DNA from 4 places in the Carnobacterium sp. CS13 genome. Region 4 is predicted to be linked to each of the others. Evidence: a T-box and tRNA genes for the amino acid it is inferred to sense, from the RefSeq annotation. Region 4 holds a T-box; the other regions hold tRNA genes.
The links. A T-box is a leader RNA that pairs with one kind of tRNA and senses whether it is charged. The one in region 4 lies ahead of serS (serine--tRNA ligase), so its partner is inferred to be a tRNA-Ser.
Positions count from the first base shown of each region.

Region 1 (4,017 bases), 1.1 Mb from region 4:
CCGGGAGGACCATCTCCCAAGGCTAAATACTCCCTAGTGACCGATAGTGAACCAGTACCGTGAGGGAAAGGTGAAAAGAACCCCGGAAGGGGAGTGAAACAGCACCTGAAACCGTGTGCTTACAAGTAGTTAGAGCCCGTTAATGGGTGATAGCGTGCCTTTTGTAGAATGAACCGGCGAGTTACGATCCCATGCGAGGTTAAGTCGATGAGACGGAGCCGTAGCGAAAGCGAGTCTGAATAGGGCGAATGAGTATGTGGTCGTAGACCCGAAACCAAGTGATCTACCCATGTCCAGGTTGAAGGTGCGGTAATACGCACTGGAGGACCGAACCCACGTATGTTGAAAAATGCGGGGATGAGGTGTGGGTAGCGGAGAAATTCCAATCGAACTTGGAGATAGCTGGTTCTCTCCGAAATAGCTTTAGGGCTAGCCTCGGAATAAGAATCATGGAGGTAGAGCAACTGTTTGGACTAGGGGCCCTTCTCGGGTTACCGAATTCAGATAAACTCCGAATGCCATTGATTTATATCCGGGAGTCAGACTACGAGTGATAAGATCCGTAGTCGAGAGGGAAACAGCCCAGACCACCAGCTAAGGTCCCAAAGTTTATGTTAAGTGGAAAAGGATGTGGGGTTGCTTAGACAACTAGGATGTTGGCTCAGAAGCAGCCATCATTTAAAGAGTGCGTAATAGCTCACTAGTCGAGTGACCCTGCGCCGAAAATTTACCGGGGCTAAACATAACACCGAAGCTGTGGATAGAACTTAGGTTCTATGGTAGGAGAGCGTTCTAAGGGCGTCGAAGCTAGACCGTGAGGACTGGTGGAGCGCTTAGAAGTGAGAATGCCGGTATGAGTAGCGAAAGACGGGTGAGAATCCCGTCCACCGAATGACTAAGGTTTCCTGGGGAAGGCTCGTCCTCCCAGGGTTAGTCGGGACCTAAGTCGAGGCCGATAGGCGTAGACGATGGATAACAGGTTGAGATTCCTGTACCCGTTTGTTTTGTTTGAGCAATGGAGGGACACAGTAGGCTAAGGAATACGCACTGTTGGATATGTGCGTCCAAGCAACAAGTCTTGAAGCGAGTCAAATGCTTGCTTCTCTAAGGACAAGTTGTGATGGGGAGGGAAATTAAGTACCGAAGTTCCTGATGTCACACTGTCAAGAAAAGCTTCTAGTGAGAAACAAACGGCCCGTACCGCAAACCGACACAGGTAGTCGAGGAGAGAATCCTAAGGTGTGCGAGTGAACTCTCGTTAAGGAACTCGGCAAAATGACCCCGTAACTTCGGGAGAAGGGGTGCTGACCATTTGGTCAGCCGCAGTGAATAGGCCCAAGCAACTGTTTATCAAAAACACAGGTCTCTGCTAAATCGAAAGATGACGTATAGGGGCTGACGCCTGCCCGGTGCTGGAAGGTTAAGAGGATGGGTTAGCTCTCGAGCGAAGCTCAGAATTGAAGCCCCAGTAAACGGCGGCCGTAACTATAACGGTCCTAAGGTAGCGAAATTCCTTGTCGGGTAAGTTCCGACCCGCACGAAAGGCGTAACGACTTGGGCGCTGTCTCGGCAAGAGACCCGGTGAAATCATAATACCTGTGAAGATGCAGGTTACCCGCGACAAGACGGAAAGACCCCATGGAGCTTTACTGTAGCCTGGTATTGGAACTTTGTGCATCATGTACAGGATAGGTGGGAAGCTGAGAAGCAGGGGCGCCAGCCTCTGTGGAGCTGTCGGTGGGATACCACCCTTGATGTACGGAGTTTCTAACTCGTCGCCCTCATCGGGCGAGAGGACCATGCCAGGTGGGCAGTTTGACTGGGGCGGTCGCCTCCTAAAAGGTAACGGAGGCGCCCAAAGGTTCCCTCAGAATGGTCGGAAATCATTCGTAGAGTGTAAAGGCAGAAGGGAGCTTGACTGCGAGACCTACAAGTCGAGCAGGGACGAAAGTCGGGCTTAGTGATCCGGTGGTTCCGCATGGAAGGGCCATCGCTCAACGGATAAAAGCTACCCTGGGGATAACAGGCTTATCTCCCCCAAGAGTCCACATCGACGGGGAGGTTTGGCACCTCGATGTCGGCTCATCGCATCCTGGGGCTGTAGTCGGTCCCAAGGGTTGGGCTGTTCGCCCATTAAAGCGGTACGCGAGCTGGGTTCAGAACGTCGTGAGACAGTTCGGTCCCTATCCGTCGCGGGCGCAGGAAATTTGAGAGGAGCTGTCCTTAGTACGAGAGGACCGGGATGGACACACCGCTGGTGTACCAGTTGTTCTGCCAAGAGCATCGCTGGGTAGCTATGTGTGGACGGGATAAACGCTGAAAGCATCTAAGCGTGAAGCCCCCCTCAAGATGAGATTTCCCATCACGTAAGTGAGTAAGACCCCTGAGAGATGATCAGGTAGATAGGTTGGAAGTGGAAGTACAGCGATGTATGGAGCGGACCAATACTAATCGGTCGAGGACTTAACCAATTTTTTAAACGGTGTCTTGGTTTCGACACGATGTTGCAAGAGAAAAACACTATCCAGTTTTGAGAGAACACCGTTCTCTTGATGAACCAATGTGCGGTGGTGACGGCAAGAAGGTCACACCTGTTCCCATGCCGAACACAGCAGTTAAGCTTCTTAGCGCCGATGGTAGTGAAGGGTTTCCCTTTGTGAGAGTAGGACGCTGCCGCGCATTGATCATTATTCCGCAATAGCTCAGCTGGTAGAGCGCATGACTGTTAATCATGATGTCGCAGGTTCGAATCCTGCTTGCGGAGTCCATAGATTTCTATGAAAAAGAAACACAAAAGAGAGTGTCGAAGAGCCAACTTGGAGAGTTGTCCGAGCGGCCGAAGGAGCATGATTGGAAATCATGTAGGCGGTGCACACTGTCTCAAGGGTTCGAATCCCTTACTCTCCGTTTCAAAATTGCGTTTCGGCCCGTTGGTCAAGTGGTTAAGACACCGCCCTTTCACGGCGGTATCACGGGTTCGAATCCCGTACGGGTCATGAGTCATTTAGGAGGTTTAGCTCAGCTGGGAGAGCATCTGCCTTACAAGCAGAGGGTCAGCGGTTCGATCCCGTTAACCTCCATTGAACAATTTTATAACGGTCTCGTGGTGTAGGGGTTAACATGTCTGCCTGTCACGCAGAAGATCGCGGGTTCGATTCCCGTCGAGACCGCCATTTTTTTAATACAAGCATTACGGAACCGAAAGGTTCGATTATGGCCTGGTAGCTCAGTTGGTAGAGCACTTGATTGAAGCTCAAGGTGTCGGCAGTTCGATTCTGTCCCAGGCCACCATTTTTTTCAACTGGAGGGGTAGCGAAGTGGCTAAACGCGGCGGACTGTAAATCCGCTCCTTCGGGTTCGGCAGTTCGAATCTGCCCCCCTCCACCATTTTTTTTTAAAACCCATCTAAACTGATAGGGATATAGTTTAAAGGTAGAACAATGGTCTCCAAAACCATTAGTGTGGGTTCAATTCCTACTATCCCTGCCATTTTTATATTTAACCTTTTACATTACGGCGATTGTGGCGAAGTGGTTAACGCACCGGATTGTGGTTCCGGCATACGTGGGTTCGATCCCCATCAGTCGCCTTTTTCATTTATGGGCTATAGCCAAGCGGTAAGGCAAGGGACTTTGACTCCCTTATGCGTTGGTTCGAATCCAGCTAGCCCAGTTTTTTAGAATAACCCAACACTCAATTTTAAAGATGGCGGTATAGCCAAGTGGTAAGGCAGAGGTCTGCAAAACCTTCATCACCGGTTCAAATCCGGTTACCGCCTTATCTAATGAATTGCCTGTTGTCAGCATCCTGCCGGCGTGGCGGAATTGGTAGACGCGCTGGACTCAAAATCCTGTGCCCGCGAGGGCGTGCCGGTTCGATTCCGGCCGCCGGTATCCTAAAAGCTCCAACAGTCTTCGGACTGTCGGGGCTTTTTTATTTGTTCTATAAAGTACTGTTACACGTACGTATGAATGATAATGACAATTAGGTGCAGAACCAAATATTTTTATTCAGCTG
Region 1 covers NZ_CP067364.1:1,423,472-1,427,488, reverse strand. The annotation lists rRNA gene JHE06_RS06980 (23S ribosomal RNA) at 1-2,471, shown strand, start outside; rRNA gene rrf (5S ribosomal RNA) at 2,564-2,679, shown strand; tRNA gene JHE06_RS06970 (tRNA-Asn) at 2,692-2,764, shown strand; tRNA gene JHE06_RS06965 (tRNA-Ser) at 2,819-2,907, shown strand; tRNA gene JHE06_RS06960 (tRNA-Glu) at 2,925-2,996, shown strand; tRNA gene JHE06_RS06955 (tRNA-Val) at 3,008-3,080, shown strand; tRNA gene JHE06_RS06950 (tRNA-Asp) at 3,098-3,173, shown strand; tRNA gene JHE06_RS06945 (tRNA-Phe) at 3,216-3,291, shown strand; tRNA gene JHE06_RS06940 (tRNA-Tyr) at 3,304-3,387, shown strand; tRNA gene JHE06_RS06935 (tRNA-Trp) at 3,416-3,489, shown strand; tRNA gene JHE06_RS06930 (tRNA-His) at 3,517-3,589, shown strand; tRNA gene JHE06_RS06925 (tRNA-Gln) at 3,601-3,672, shown strand; tRNA gene JHE06_RS06920 (tRNA-Cys) at 3,708-3,778, shown strand; tRNA gene JHE06_RS06915 (tRNA-Leu) at 3,810-3,893, shown strand.
Region 1: it encodes a tRNA-Ser, which carries the amino acid that the T-box ahead of serS (serine--tRNA ligase) is inferred to sense. The anticodon was not compared.

Region 2 (4,017 bases), 600 kb from region 4:
GTAATTAGGTGAACAATATTTTAGAACTTTAAGATAGTTAGCAATCAGCAGGAGTTTAATCTTCATTAGCTTTTTTTAAGTTTCTTTTTATGCTGTTCCTTCGATTGATTTTTGGTAAGATAGAAGGGCACAACACGTGAAAGGAGATTTTCCAGTGGCAAATTTTACTTATCAACGTTTTCAAGCTTTCTTTAATCACTCACTTTTTATTATTTTCGCTACACCTTTAACCTATCTATTCGTCGGAACCCTGTATGCTGCTCAGATAACCAGAGTTCATTTCCTTCCTTTCTTTCTTCTTTACTGTTTCATTTTATTAAATCAGTTTTTAGAAAAATTCCTTGAAAGGTGGATAAAAAAAACAAGCAGACATTCGACCATCTTCTTACTTATCTTCGAACTGTTAAATTTAAGCTTGGTTGTTTACTTTACCTTTTCTTTGCATTATTTAATTGGGATGCTTTTATTATTTTACTCCTTGCTTGTCCATGGACAATTTTACTTAATCAAAATAGGACTAGCGTGGTTTTCTATCGCTATGCAAGCTGTCTTTAAAGGGGCCATCATGACTTATATCAGTTTTTCCATTCAAGTGTTGTTTATTCCGAACACACTTTTCTTGTGGAGTATTCCTTTAGTACTGTTGGCTTTATTTGTAGAACTAGGCAAGTATCAAACGTCTTTAAAACCATTAGTTTCTGTTACGACTAATGAACTCTTCACTGACCGGACGACTTATCTTGCGTTGAACAGTGTGCTTGTTCTTCTCTACTTCAGCAGTTTTCTAATGTTGTGGCCTTCTTTTTCATACTTTACTTGTTTGCTCCTTTTAAGTATGCCGGCTGCATGGACAGCTATACAATCTTATGATCCAACTAAAGCTGTTAAAAAGAATACGAATACACTCAAACAGTTATCCCTCTATTCCTTACTGTATTTGTTTTTATTTGCCTGTATTATCAGCACGCGCTTTTTCATTCACTAAATGGACGAATAAAGACCCCGTTTTAGTTACGCGGGGGCTTTATTTTTTCTTCTAACAGTACAAATTACAAATACAAAAAAACTCCTCAACCTTATTGAAAGGCTAGGAGTTATAGTATATTCAGATGACCCGTACGGGATTCGAACCCGTGATACCGCCGTGAAAGGGCGGTGTCTTAACCACTTGACCAACGGGCCTTATGTACAAAAATGTAATTTTTTATTTAATGGGCCTAAATGGACTCGAACCATCGACCTCACGCTTATCAGGCGTGCGCTCTAACCAGCTGAGCTATAGGCCCATAAAAAAAAAGCGGGTGACGAGAATCGAACTCGCATCAACAGCTTGGAAGGCTGTGGTTTTACCACTAAACTACACCCGCATAAATAATGGCCCGGGACAGAATCGAACTGCCGACACCTTGAGCTTCAATCAAGTGCTCTACCAACTGAGCTACCGGGCCATAGTATTCAATTAACGGTCTCGACGGGAATCGAACCCGCGATCTTCTGCGTGACAGGCAGACATGTTAACCCCTACACCACGAGACCTTTTTGCATTGTACTATTTATTTATCATATATGTTCTATGATAATAATTGCGGGGACAGGATTTGAACCTGTGACCTTCGGGTTATGAGCCCGACGAGCTGCCAACTGCTCCACCCCGCGATAATAAGAATAAAAAATGAAGATAAGGAGGATAAGAGATTCGAACTCTTGCGTGCTTTTACACACCTGACGGTTTTCAAGACCGTTCCCTTCAGCCAGACTTGGGTAATCCTCCATAATTCCAACTGTTATAACAACTTACTGCATTCAATTATAAGCAATTCATTGCTATGACCCGTACGGGATTCGAACCCGTGATACCGCCGTGAAAGGGCGGTGTCTTAACCACTTGACCAACGGGCCTTGTTTCAAATATTAAAAACGGAGAAGGAGGGATTCGAACCCTCGCGCCGCGTTAGCGACCTACACCCTTAGCAGGGGCGCCTCTTGAGCCTCTTGAGTACTTCCCCAAATCCAATAACTAAAATATATATTTCAATGGGCCTAAATGGACTCGAACCATCGACCTCACGCTTATCAGGCGTGCGCTCTAACCAGCTGAGCTATAGGCCCATAAAAAAAGCGGGTGACGAGAATCGAACTCGCATCAACAGCTTGGAAGGCTGTGGTTTTACCACTAAACTACACCCGCAAAAACGGTCTCGACGGGAATCGAACCCGCGATCTTCTGCGTGACAGGCAGACATGTTAACCCCTACACCACGAGACCTTTTTTTGCATTGTACTATTTATTTATCATATGCGTTCTATGATAATAATTGCGGGGACAGGATTTGAACCTGTGACCTTCGGGTTATGAGCCCGACGAGCTGCCAACTGCTCCACCCCGCGATAATAAGAATAAAAAATGAAGATAAGGAGGATAAGAGATTCGAACTCTTGCGTGCTTTTACACACCTGACGGTTTTCAAGACCGTTCCCTTCAGCCAGACTTGGGTAATCCTCCGTTATAATGTATACAAGGTAATCAATCATAAAAGATACGACTAATGGACCTTGCAGGACTCGAACCTGCGACCGGACGGTTATGAGCCGTCTGCTCTAACCAACTGAGCTAAAGGTCCAAGCTCTTTCAATTGTAATAGCGGCGAAGGGGATCGAACCCCCGACCTCCCGGGTATGAACCGGACGCTCTAGCCAGCTGAGCTACACCGCCAAAATATCTAATAATTAAAAACTTAAAAGTGGAGCCTAGCGGGATCGAACCGCTGACCTCCTGCGTGCAAGGCAGGCGCTCTCCCAGCTGAGCTAAGGCCCCAACATTTTAAATCGGGAAGACAGGATTCGAACCTGCGACCCCTTGGTCCCAAACCAAGTGCTCTACCAAGCTGAGCTACTTCCCGTATGTTGAAATCTGGTATTTCCATTCTTGATTATGTAAAATGGAATGCACCCAAGAGGAGTCGAACCTCTAACCGCCTGATTCGTAGTCAGGTACTCTATCCAATTGAGCTATGGGTGCTGAATAATGGTGCCGAGGGCCGGAATCGAACCGGCACGGTGATCACTCACCGCAGGATTTTAAGTCCTGTGCGTCTACCTGTTCCGCCACCCCGGCATTTAGAACAAGCAATGATTTTTTCAAATCTTGCTTACTAGTTGGTCTAGTAAGCGGAAGACGGGGTTCGAACCCGCGACCTCCACCTTGGCAAGGTGGCGTTCTACCACTGAACTACTTCCGCAAATGGTGCCGGCTAAAGGAGTTGAACCCTCGACCCTCTGATTACAAATCAGATGCTCTACCAACTGAGCTAAGCCGGCTAATACAGTAAAAAGAATAAATGGTGCGGGTGAAGGGACTTGAACCCCCACGTCTCTCGACGCTAGATCCTAAATCTAGTGCGTCTGCCAATTCCGCCACACCCGCTAAGCGTAGCATAACTATCCATCATAGATGTTTAGTTATGAGTCATGCAGGATTCGAACCTGCGACCCTCTGATTAAAAGTCAGATGCTCTACCAACTGAGCTAATGACTCATGGTGGAGGTTAACGGGATCGAACCGCTGACCCTCTGCTTGTAAGGCAGATGCTCTCCCAGCTGAGCTAAACCTCCATGGGATAAATTAAATTTAATGAATCAATGCGCGGCAGCGTCCTACTCTCACAAAGGGAAACCCTTCACTACCATCGGCGCTAAGAAGCTTAACTGCTGTGTTCGGCATGGGAACAGGTGTGACCTTCTTGCCGTCACCACCGCACATTTTTTCATCAAGAGAACGGTGTTCTCTCAAAACTGGATAGTGTTTTTCTCTTGCAACATCGTGTCGAAACCAAGACACCGTTTAAAAAATTGGTTAAGTCCTCGACCGATTAGTATTGGTCCGCTCCATACATCGCTGTACTTCCACTTCCAACCTATCTACCTGATCATCTCTCAGGGGTCTTACTCACTTACGTGATGGGAAATCTCATCTTGAGGGGGGCTTCACGCTTAGATGCTTTCAGCGTTTATCCCGTC
Region 2 covers NZ_CP067364.1:563,646-567,662, reverse strand. The annotation lists gene JHE06_RS02850 (hypothetical protein) at 155-985, shown strand; tRNA gene JHE06_RS02845 (tRNA-Glu) at 1,111-1,182, opposite strand; tRNA gene JHE06_RS02840 (tRNA-Ile) at 1,213-1,286, opposite strand; tRNA gene JHE06_RS02835 (tRNA-Gly) at 1,297-1,367, opposite strand; tRNA gene JHE06_RS02830 (tRNA-Phe) at 1,376-1,448, opposite strand; tRNA gene JHE06_RS02825 (tRNA-Asp) at 1,464-1,536, opposite strand; tRNA gene JHE06_RS02820 (tRNA-Met) at 1,584-1,656, opposite strand; tRNA gene JHE06_RS02815 (tRNA-Ser) at 1,682-1,771, opposite strand; tRNA gene JHE06_RS02810 (tRNA-Glu) at 1,828-1,899, opposite strand; tRNA gene JHE06_RS02805 (tRNA-Ser) at 1,919-2,006, opposite strand; tRNA gene JHE06_RS02800 (tRNA-Ile) at 2,036-2,109, opposite strand; tRNA gene JHE06_RS02795 (tRNA-Gly) at 2,118-2,188, opposite strand; tRNA gene JHE06_RS02790 (tRNA-Asp) at 2,194-2,266, opposite strand; tRNA gene JHE06_RS02785 (tRNA-Met) at 2,316-2,388, opposite strand; tRNA gene JHE06_RS02780 (tRNA-Ser) at 2,414-2,503, opposite strand; tRNA gene JHE06_RS02775 (tRNA-Ile) at 2,548-2,621, opposite strand; tRNA gene JHE06_RS02770 (tRNA-Met) at 2,640-2,713, opposite strand; tRNA gene JHE06_RS02765 (tRNA-Ala) at 2,743-2,815, opposite strand; tRNA gene JHE06_RS02760 (tRNA-Pro) at 2,827-2,900, opposite strand; tRNA gene JHE06_RS02755 (tRNA-Arg) at 2,946-3,019, opposite strand; tRNA gene JHE06_RS02750 (tRNA-Leu) at 3,027-3,115, opposite strand; tRNA gene JHE06_RS02745 (tRNA-Gly) at 3,168-3,239, opposite strand; tRNA gene JHE06_RS02740 (tRNA-Thr) at 3,243-3,318, opposite strand; tRNA gene JHE06_RS02735 (tRNA-Leu) at 3,340-3,424, opposite strand; tRNA gene JHE06_RS02730 (tRNA-Lys) at 3,463-3,535, opposite strand; tRNA gene JHE06_RS02725 (tRNA-Val) at 3,537-3,612, opposite strand; rRNA gene rrf (5S ribosomal RNA) at 3,642-3,757, opposite strand; rRNA gene JHE06_RS02715 (23S ribosomal RNA) at 3,850-4,017, opposite strand, start outside.
Region 2: it encodes a tRNA-Ser, which carries the amino acid that the T-box ahead of serS (serine--tRNA ligase) is inferred to sense. The anticodon was not compared.

Region 3 (4,017 bases), 1.1 Mb from region 4:
ATAGCGTCAATGGGCTCATCAAACCGGTCAACACGGTTAGGAGTAGAATAACGCGATTTAACTGTACGCCCATTTCCATTACGTAAATCTTCCGTCAGCAAAACTTTTTCTCCATTTTCATCTAACGTGACGGCCACATTTTGGACTGTAACAAAATAGTCGACTTCTTCATGATCTGAAGGGTAATCTTGTGTTTTGTCAAAGTAAGCCGGTTCCAGAGCAATGGAAGACCCATCGGTTAAAGAAATAATGAAAGCATCATCATGCAAGACTTCAATTTGGTATTTATGGTTGTGTTTAGCATGCGTCAATGTAGATTTTCCAGAGCCAGATAATCCAAAGAAAGCCGAGACATAATTTGTTCCATCCGCTAATGTGAATTTCTTTTGGCCTCCATGACAAGAAGCATATCCCATCCGATGAGCTGTGCCCCATGCTAAAGTCAATGTAGCTTTTTTCAGTTCGCCGAAATAATTCATGCCCAGAATAATAGCTGCATTGTGGTCCGTATCAAAATAGGCTAAACCGAGAGGATAATCAGGATGCTGCCAGTTAGGATCAGAATAAATAAAAATGTCCCCAGCTTCAATTTCACGAGAAGCGGCATACATTTTATTGTATAAATCGTTTGTTACTTGAAAGTTTAACAGCCAAGAATATAAATTGTTTTCTTGACCTTCTGGCACTGAAAGATGGGCCTTCACCATGAATTCTGAATCTAACCCTACATAAGCAGCTGTTTTATAACGTTTTTTCAAAGACCCCTGATAAACAGCCTCTCTTACGATTACAGCTAACTTAGCGTCTTCATCTTTATTATTCCCTACGATTCTTCGGGCAGCTGCCGTTCTCCCAACCACTGCTCCTCCGTTTTCGACTAAAACTTTTGCATCTTTAGGCAAATCCAATTTTTCCGTATATTTTACTGGTAAGTCCGTTACGATGGTACCTGGCGCATCAAGCGCTAATTCGTATGCTTCATCTAGACTCGTTACATTTTTCACATTATTGCCGTACATAGAGGTCTCGATTACTGCTCGTAAAGGGGAAAAAAAAGGATTATCTTTTCTAATTTCTGACTTTTGAAACGTTTCTCTGGTTGACATGCGATCCTCTCCTTATTTCATTAGTAGTTGTCTGTTCAAAAAAAGCCGCAACAGCAATAAAGCTAACTGGTAATAAGAAAAAGCTGATTTCCTCCTTTCTTTAGATTCAACAATTAGAGCGGCATCGGTTGAAGCGCTTCCATTACTCGCTCTTATCATAGCAAACAACATCAAAAAATTGCAATAAAAAAGTACATTAAAACAACGAATCCTTTTTCATATCTTTTAAAGTCTTTCTTCTCTACGCCATACGGTCTTTCGATAGCGCTTTTGTTTGCTCTACAATAACCGGATCAAAACGACAAAAAAATCCCCAACAAACCGAAGATTGTTAGAGACTTTAGGATACCGGCGGCCGGAATCGAACCGGCACGCCCTCGCGGGCACAGGATTTTGAGTCCAGCGCGTCTACCAATTCCGCCACGCCGGCAGGATGCTGACAACAGGCAATTCATTAGATAAGGCGGTAACCGGATTTGAACCGGTGATGAAGGTTTTGCAGACCTCTGCCTTACCACTTGGCTATACCGCCATCTTTAAAATTGAGTGTTGGGTTATTCTAAAAAACTGGGCTAGCTGGATTCGAACCAACGCATAAGGGAGTCAAAGTCCCTTGCCTTACCGCTTGGCTATAGCCCATAAATGAAAAAGGCGACTGATGGGGATCGAACCCACGTATGCCGGAACCACAATCCGGTGCGTTAACCACTTCGCCACAATCGCCGTAATGTAAAAGGTTAAATATAAAAATGGCAGGGATAGTAGGAATTGAACCCACACTAATGGTTTTGGAGACCATTGTTCTACCTTTAAACTATATCCCTATCAGTTTAGATGGGTTTTAAAAAAAAATGGTGGAGGGGGGCAGATTCGAACTGCCGAACCCGAAGGAGCGGATTTACAGTCCGCCGCGTTTAGCCACTTCGCTACCCCTCCAGTTGAAAAAAATGGTGGCCTGGGACAGAATCGAACTGCCGACACCTTGAGCTTCAATCAAGTGCTCTACCAACTGAGCTACCAGGCCATAATCGAACCTTTCGGTTCCGTAATGCTTGTATTAAAAAAATGGCGGTCTCGACGGGAATCGAACCCGCGATCTTCTGCGTGACAGGCAGACATGTTAACCCCTACACCACGAGACCGTTATAAAATTGTTCAATGGAGGTTAACGGGATCGAACCGCTGACCCTCTGCTTGTAAGGCAGATGCTCTCCCAGCTGAGCTAAACCTCCTAAATGACTCATGACCCGTACGGGATTCGAACCCGTGATACCGCCGTGAAAGGGCGGTGTCTTAACCACTTGACCAACGGGCCGAAACGCAATTTTGAAACGGAGAGTAAGGGATTCGAACCCTTGAGACAGTGTGCACCGCCTACATGATTTCCAATCATGCTCCTTCGGCCGCTCGGACAACTCTCCAAGTTGGCTCTTCGACACTCTCTTTTGTGTTTCTTTTTCATAGAAATCTATGGACTCCGCAAGCAGGATTCGAACCTGCGACATCATGATTAACAGTCATGCGCTCTACCAGCTGAGCTATTGCGGAATAATGATCAATGCGCGGCAGCGTCCTACTCTCACAAAGGGAAACCCTTCACTACCATCGGCGCTAAGAAGCTTAACTGCTGTGTTCGGCATGGGAACAGGTGTGACCTTCTTGCCGTCACCACCGCACATTGGTTCATCAAGAGAACGGTGTTCTCTCAAAACTGGATAGTGTTTTTCTCTTGCAACATCGTGTCGAAACCAAGACACCGTTTAAAAAATTGGTTAAGTCCTCGACCGATTAGTATTGGTCCGCTCCATACATCGCTGTACTTCCACTTCCAACCTATCTACCTGATCATCTCTCAGGGGTCTTACTCACTTACGTGATGGGAAATCTCATCTTGAGGGGGGCTTCACGCTTAGATGCTTTCAGCGTTTATCCCGTCCACACATAGCTACCCAGCGATGCTCTTGGCAGAACAACTGGTACACCAGCGGTGTGTCCATCCCGGTCCTCTCGTACTAAGGACAGCTCCTCTCAAATTTCCTGCGCCCGCGACGGATAGGGACCGAACTGTCTCACGACGTTCTGAACCCAGCTCGCGTACCGCTTTAATGGGCGAACAGCCCAACCCTTGGGACCGACTACAGCCCCAGGATGCGATGAGCCGACATCGAGGTGCCAAACCTCCCCGTCGATGTGGACTCTTGGGGGAGATAAGCCTGTTATCCCCAGGGTAGCTTTTATCCGTTGAGCGATGGCCCTTCCATGCGGAACCACCGGATCACTAAGCCCGACTTTCGTCCCTGCTCGACTTGTAGGTCTCGCAGTCAAGCTCCCTTCTGCCTTTACACTCTACGAATGATTTCCGACCATTCTGAGGGAACCTTTGGGCGCCTCCGTTACCTTTTAGGAGGCGACCGCCCCAGTCAAACTGCCCACCTGGCATGGTCCTCTCGCCCGATGAGGGCGACGAGTTAGAAACTCCGTACATCAAGGGTGGTATCCCACCGACAGCTCCACAGAGGCTGGCGCCCCTGCTTCTCAGCTTCCCACCTATCCTGTACATGATGCACAAAGTTCCAATACCAGGCTACAGTAAAGCTCCATGGGGTCTTTCCGTCTTGTCGCGGGTAACCTGCATCTTCACAGGTATTATGATTTCACCGGGTCTCTTGCCGAGACAGCGCCCAAGTCGTTACGCCTTTCGTGCGGGTCGGAACTTACCCGACAAGGAATTTCGCTACCTTAGGACCGTTATAGTTACGGCCGCCGTTTACTGGGGCTTCAATTCTGAGCTTCGCTCGAGAGCTAACCCATCCTCTTAACCTTCCAGCACCGGGCAGGCGTCAGCCCCTATACGTCATCTTTCGATTTAGCAGAGACCTGTGTTTTTGATAAACAGTTGCTTGGGCCTATT
Region 3 covers NZ_CP067364.1:1,407,011-1,411,027, forward strand. The annotation lists gene JHE06_RS06805 (phosphoenolpyruvate carboxykinase (ATP)) at 1-1,106, opposite strand, end outside; tRNA gene JHE06_RS06810 (tRNA-Leu) at 1,453-1,536, opposite strand; tRNA gene JHE06_RS06815 (tRNA-Cys) at 1,568-1,638, opposite strand; tRNA gene JHE06_RS06820 (tRNA-Gln) at 1,674-1,745, opposite strand; tRNA gene JHE06_RS06825 (tRNA-His) at 1,757-1,829, opposite strand; tRNA gene JHE06_RS06830 (tRNA-Trp) at 1,857-1,930, opposite strand; tRNA gene JHE06_RS06835 (tRNA-Tyr) at 1,959-2,042, opposite strand; tRNA gene JHE06_RS06840 (tRNA-Phe) at 2,055-2,130, opposite strand; tRNA gene JHE06_RS06845 (tRNA-Asp) at 2,173-2,248, opposite strand; tRNA gene JHE06_RS06850 (tRNA-Val) at 2,266-2,338, opposite strand; tRNA gene JHE06_RS06855 (tRNA-Glu) at 2,350-2,421, opposite strand; tRNA gene JHE06_RS06860 (tRNA-Ser) at 2,439-2,527, opposite strand; tRNA gene JHE06_RS06865 (tRNA-Asn) at 2,582-2,654, opposite strand; rRNA gene rrf (5S ribosomal RNA) at 2,667-2,782, opposite strand; rRNA gene JHE06_RS06875 (23S ribosomal RNA) at 2,875-4,017, opposite strand, start outside.
Region 3: it encodes a tRNA-Ser, which carries the amino acid that the T-box ahead of serS (serine--tRNA ligase) is inferred to sense. The anticodon was not compared.

Region 4 (4,017 bases):
CGACATGTATTAATATACCAGCAATCTGGTCCTGCGTCAACGCTTTTTGTCAAATAAAATGCTTTTTCTCAGAAATCTGAACGTTTAAATGACTGAAAATACTTACGCGCTTTCATTCGCGATTAAAACGAACATCACTTAATTTAAAACGAAATTAGTTCGCTTTATTAATAAGCTCATGTTTCTTTTATTCTGAATAAATAAGCTTTAACTCAAGCTTCAGTTTGTTTTGTACAGAAAAAGGACTATTACTGTTCAAAAAAAGCCTTTCCTCTACTAGATAGAGAAAAAGGCTTGGTGAATTCTACTTTTTATTTTCCTTGCCAAACTGATTCAACAAAGTTAACTCTGCCTGATCCCCGGCTATACCGTGAATAATGAGCAGGATTTTTCTTATAGAAGTCTTGATGATACGTTTCTGCTGGATAAAACGGTTCTGCCGGTTCGATCATCGTCACGATCGGCTCTTTAAAGCGTCCGCTATTTTGCAGTGCTAATTTTGACGCTTCTGCGATCTGTCTTTGCTCTTCACTATGGTAGAAAATTACTGGGCGATAAGAGGAACCTCTATCTGCGAATTGACCACCCGCATCAGTCGGATCCGTTTGTCTCCAATAAACCTCGACTAAGTCTTTGTAGCTGATTATTTCTGGATCAAAAGTGATTTGAACGGCTTCAGTATGTCCAGTTGTTTCACTGCATACTTCTTCATAGGTAGGATTGACTGTATGTCCACCGGTATATCCAGAAACAACGGATATGATGCCTGGCTGTGTATCAAATGGTTTTACCATACACCAAAAACAACCGCCTGCAAATGTTGCTTTTTGAAAGTCTTGTTCGCTCATCTTGTTTCCCCCTCATTCATCTGTCTGGCTAAATTATAGCACTCCTTTTTGAGGGATTACACTAATTTGTTTAATAGAAGGATTAAGTTCAAAAAATAACGAAGATAAAAAGCAGATAGGAGCTAGAGGTTATATTACACCTCCAGCTCCCTTTTGACCTGCTAGTTTTTTTTACGAATTTCTGTTACGCCACCCATATAAGGGAGCAGAACTTCCGGAATTTTAACGGATCCATCTGCTTGCTGGTAATTTTCCAAAATAGCAGCAACGGTACGTCCAACTGCCAAACCAGAACCGTTCAATGTGTGCACGTAGTCTAATTTTTCTGTTGCTGTATTCCGGTAGCGGATTTTAGCACGGCGCGCTTGGAAAGCTTCAGTATTTGAACATGAACTGATTTCTCGGTAAACATCTTGAGTAGGGATCCAAACTTCTAAATCATATGTTTTAGCAGCTGAAAAACCCATATCTCCTGTACATAATGCCAATACACGATACGGCAAATCTAATTTTTGTAAAACAGACTCTGCATCTTGAGTCATTTTTTCCAACTCATCATAAGAGTTTTCTGGCTTGCTGAATTTCACCATTTCAACTTTATGGAATTGATGCAGACGGATCAACCCACGAGTGTCGCGTCCAGCACTGCCTGCTTCTGATCTAAATGAAGGGCTCATTGCTGTAAAGTAAACAGGCAGTTGTTCTTCTTTCATGATTTCACCACGGTAGTAATTTGTTAAAGGAACTTCCGCTGTCGGAATAAGCGTTAAATCTGTTCCTTCAATTTGAAACACATCTTCTTTAAATTTAGGGAACTGACCGGTACCGAACATAGATTCACTATTCACTAAATAAGGTGTGATCATTTCAGTATAGCCGTGTTCTTCCGTATGCAGATTCAACATGAAATTGTAAACAGCCCGTTCCAACCGGGCGCCTAAACCTTTGTAATAAAGGAAACGGCTCCCGGATACTTTTGAACCCCGCTCAAAATCCAGAATGTCTAAGTCTTCGCCAATTTCCCAATGAGCTTTAGTTTCGAAGTCAAAGGTTTTCGGCGTTCCCCATTTGCGGATCTCAACATTATCTTCTTCATCTGCCCCAACGGGTACAGAATGATGAGGCAAATTAGGCAAGCCGGTGGCAATCGCATCGATTTGATTATCGACTTCTGTCACTTGTTCGTCTAAGCCTTTGATCTGATCGCCAACTTCGCGCATCTCACGGATTTTAGCATCAGCATCTTCTTTATTGCGTTTCATAGCAGCGATCGCACTTGAAACTTCATTACGGTATTTTTTTAACTTTTCGGTCTCCACCAATAACTCGCGTCTTTGGCTGTCTAATTGAACAAAGTTTTCTAATACCTCTGGTTTCACTCCTCGTGTAGCAAGTTTCTCCGCTACATTCTCAAAGTCCGTTCTAAGCAATTTTATATCTAACATATTTCTCTTCCTTTCTATTCTTTTCTTTAGGATTTCGAACTTAACCCCTCATTGAACGAGATTCAATCTTTTTCAGAGCAACAAAAAAAGCCATTTCCTCCCTTGGTTCATGGGACGAAATGGCCTCGAAGTTCGCGGTACCACCCAAATTTAGAAACCATCAGACAGACAGATTCTACGCTTTACAACAGATAACGGTCTGGATCCGAAGCAATTTAGGCAAAGCCGTTTCTTCAGTTGGCTTTGGTTCATTGTTTACTTCATGTGACGGATTCAAAAAAACAAACCATCAGTTTCCACCAACCACTGACTCTCTATGCGTTTTATCTCTTTTACTAGCTCACACTACTAACGTTCGACTTATTTAATTGATTTGAGTTTATTCTACCCGATGGCCACTCGCATGTCAATAAAAAAGGAGACCATCAACGGTCTCCTTTTTTATCTAGCCTATTAAGTTAGAAACGAAGCCTTTGATCCAGCGTCCAGCTAGAACGAAGACATTAGCTTTTTCAACAGTTTGAGCTGCAACAACTTCTGCTTCTTCGCCCATATCGCCATTAACATAGCCTAATTCATCGTCTGCTGTTGTTACTTGAACCGTTCCTACTTTGTCAGCTTTTTTTATAGGTGCTGATACTTGGTTTTCTTCATTTAACAACTCTTTTTTAGGTTGGTATGTAACCTTTAAGTTTTCCAAGTCGGTTCCAGTAGGTACGAGTAAGCTGATATCAGAACCAGCGGCTACTTTTACAGTGTCAGCTTTTCCTTTGTTTACAGCTAGAGGTTTGACTTCTTTTATAACATCATTTTTTTGATAAGCTTCTGTTACTTCCCAGTTCGCAAAAGCCCAGTCCATCATCTTATCGGTTTCAACAAACCGTTTGCTCAAATCTTTTTGTCCATCTTTCACGTTCATCACGACAGTAATGATCCGGATATCATTTTCTAGTGCGGTTCCGGTAAAAGTAGCACCGGCAAAATCAGTGGTTCCTGTTTTTAAACCGTCGACGTTTTCACGTTCAGAAATTAAACCTGACAACATCCAGTTCCAGTTTTCCATTTTTATTTCATCCGATGTGCCTTCTTTAAAATTCATTACTGGAATACTTGTTGTTTCTAATACTTCTGGATAAGATTTCAGTAATTGCTGCGCTACAATAGCGATATCGCGAGCAGACATAGCATTTTCGCTGTCTTCGCTGCTGCCAGGATAAAGGTTGCCGTATAAATCGGAATTTGATAATCCTGTGCTGTTGTAAAGTTCGTAGTCTTTAATTCCCCATGATTCTACTTGTTCACGCATCATGTCGACAAATTCAGGTTCACTTCCAGCGATTGCTTCAGCAATCGCTATGGTTGCACCGTTTGCGGAATAAATAGCCATAGCTTGATACAACTCTTCAATTGTATAAGTTTCGTCTTGTCTTAAAGGAACATTGGATAACGAATTGTTCTGACTAACTTTATGTGCATAATCACTGATGGGAATAGTTTGATCCCATGTGATGTCGCCCTTTTCAACGGCTTCAAAAATAATGTATTCTGAAATCATTTTTGTCATCGAAGCAATTCCCAGTTTTTCATCACCGTTTTGATTCAATAACACTTTCCCAGTAGTAGGTTCAATAATAAATGCAGCGGCAGCTTCAATTTCTGGAGCAGCTTCTGCAGCTGAAACGGTCATACTTGCATTAAAAACTGGAAGAACAGTTCCTACCATT
Region 4 covers NZ_CP067364.1:2,528,081-2,532,097, forward strand. The annotation lists gene msrA (peptide-methionine (S)-S-oxide reductase MsrA) at 312-848, opposite strand; gene serS (serine--tRNA ligase) at 1,010-2,293, opposite strand; T-box leader at 2,401-2,651, opposite strand; gene JHE06_RS11980 (serine hydrolase) at 2,739-4,017, opposite strand, start outside.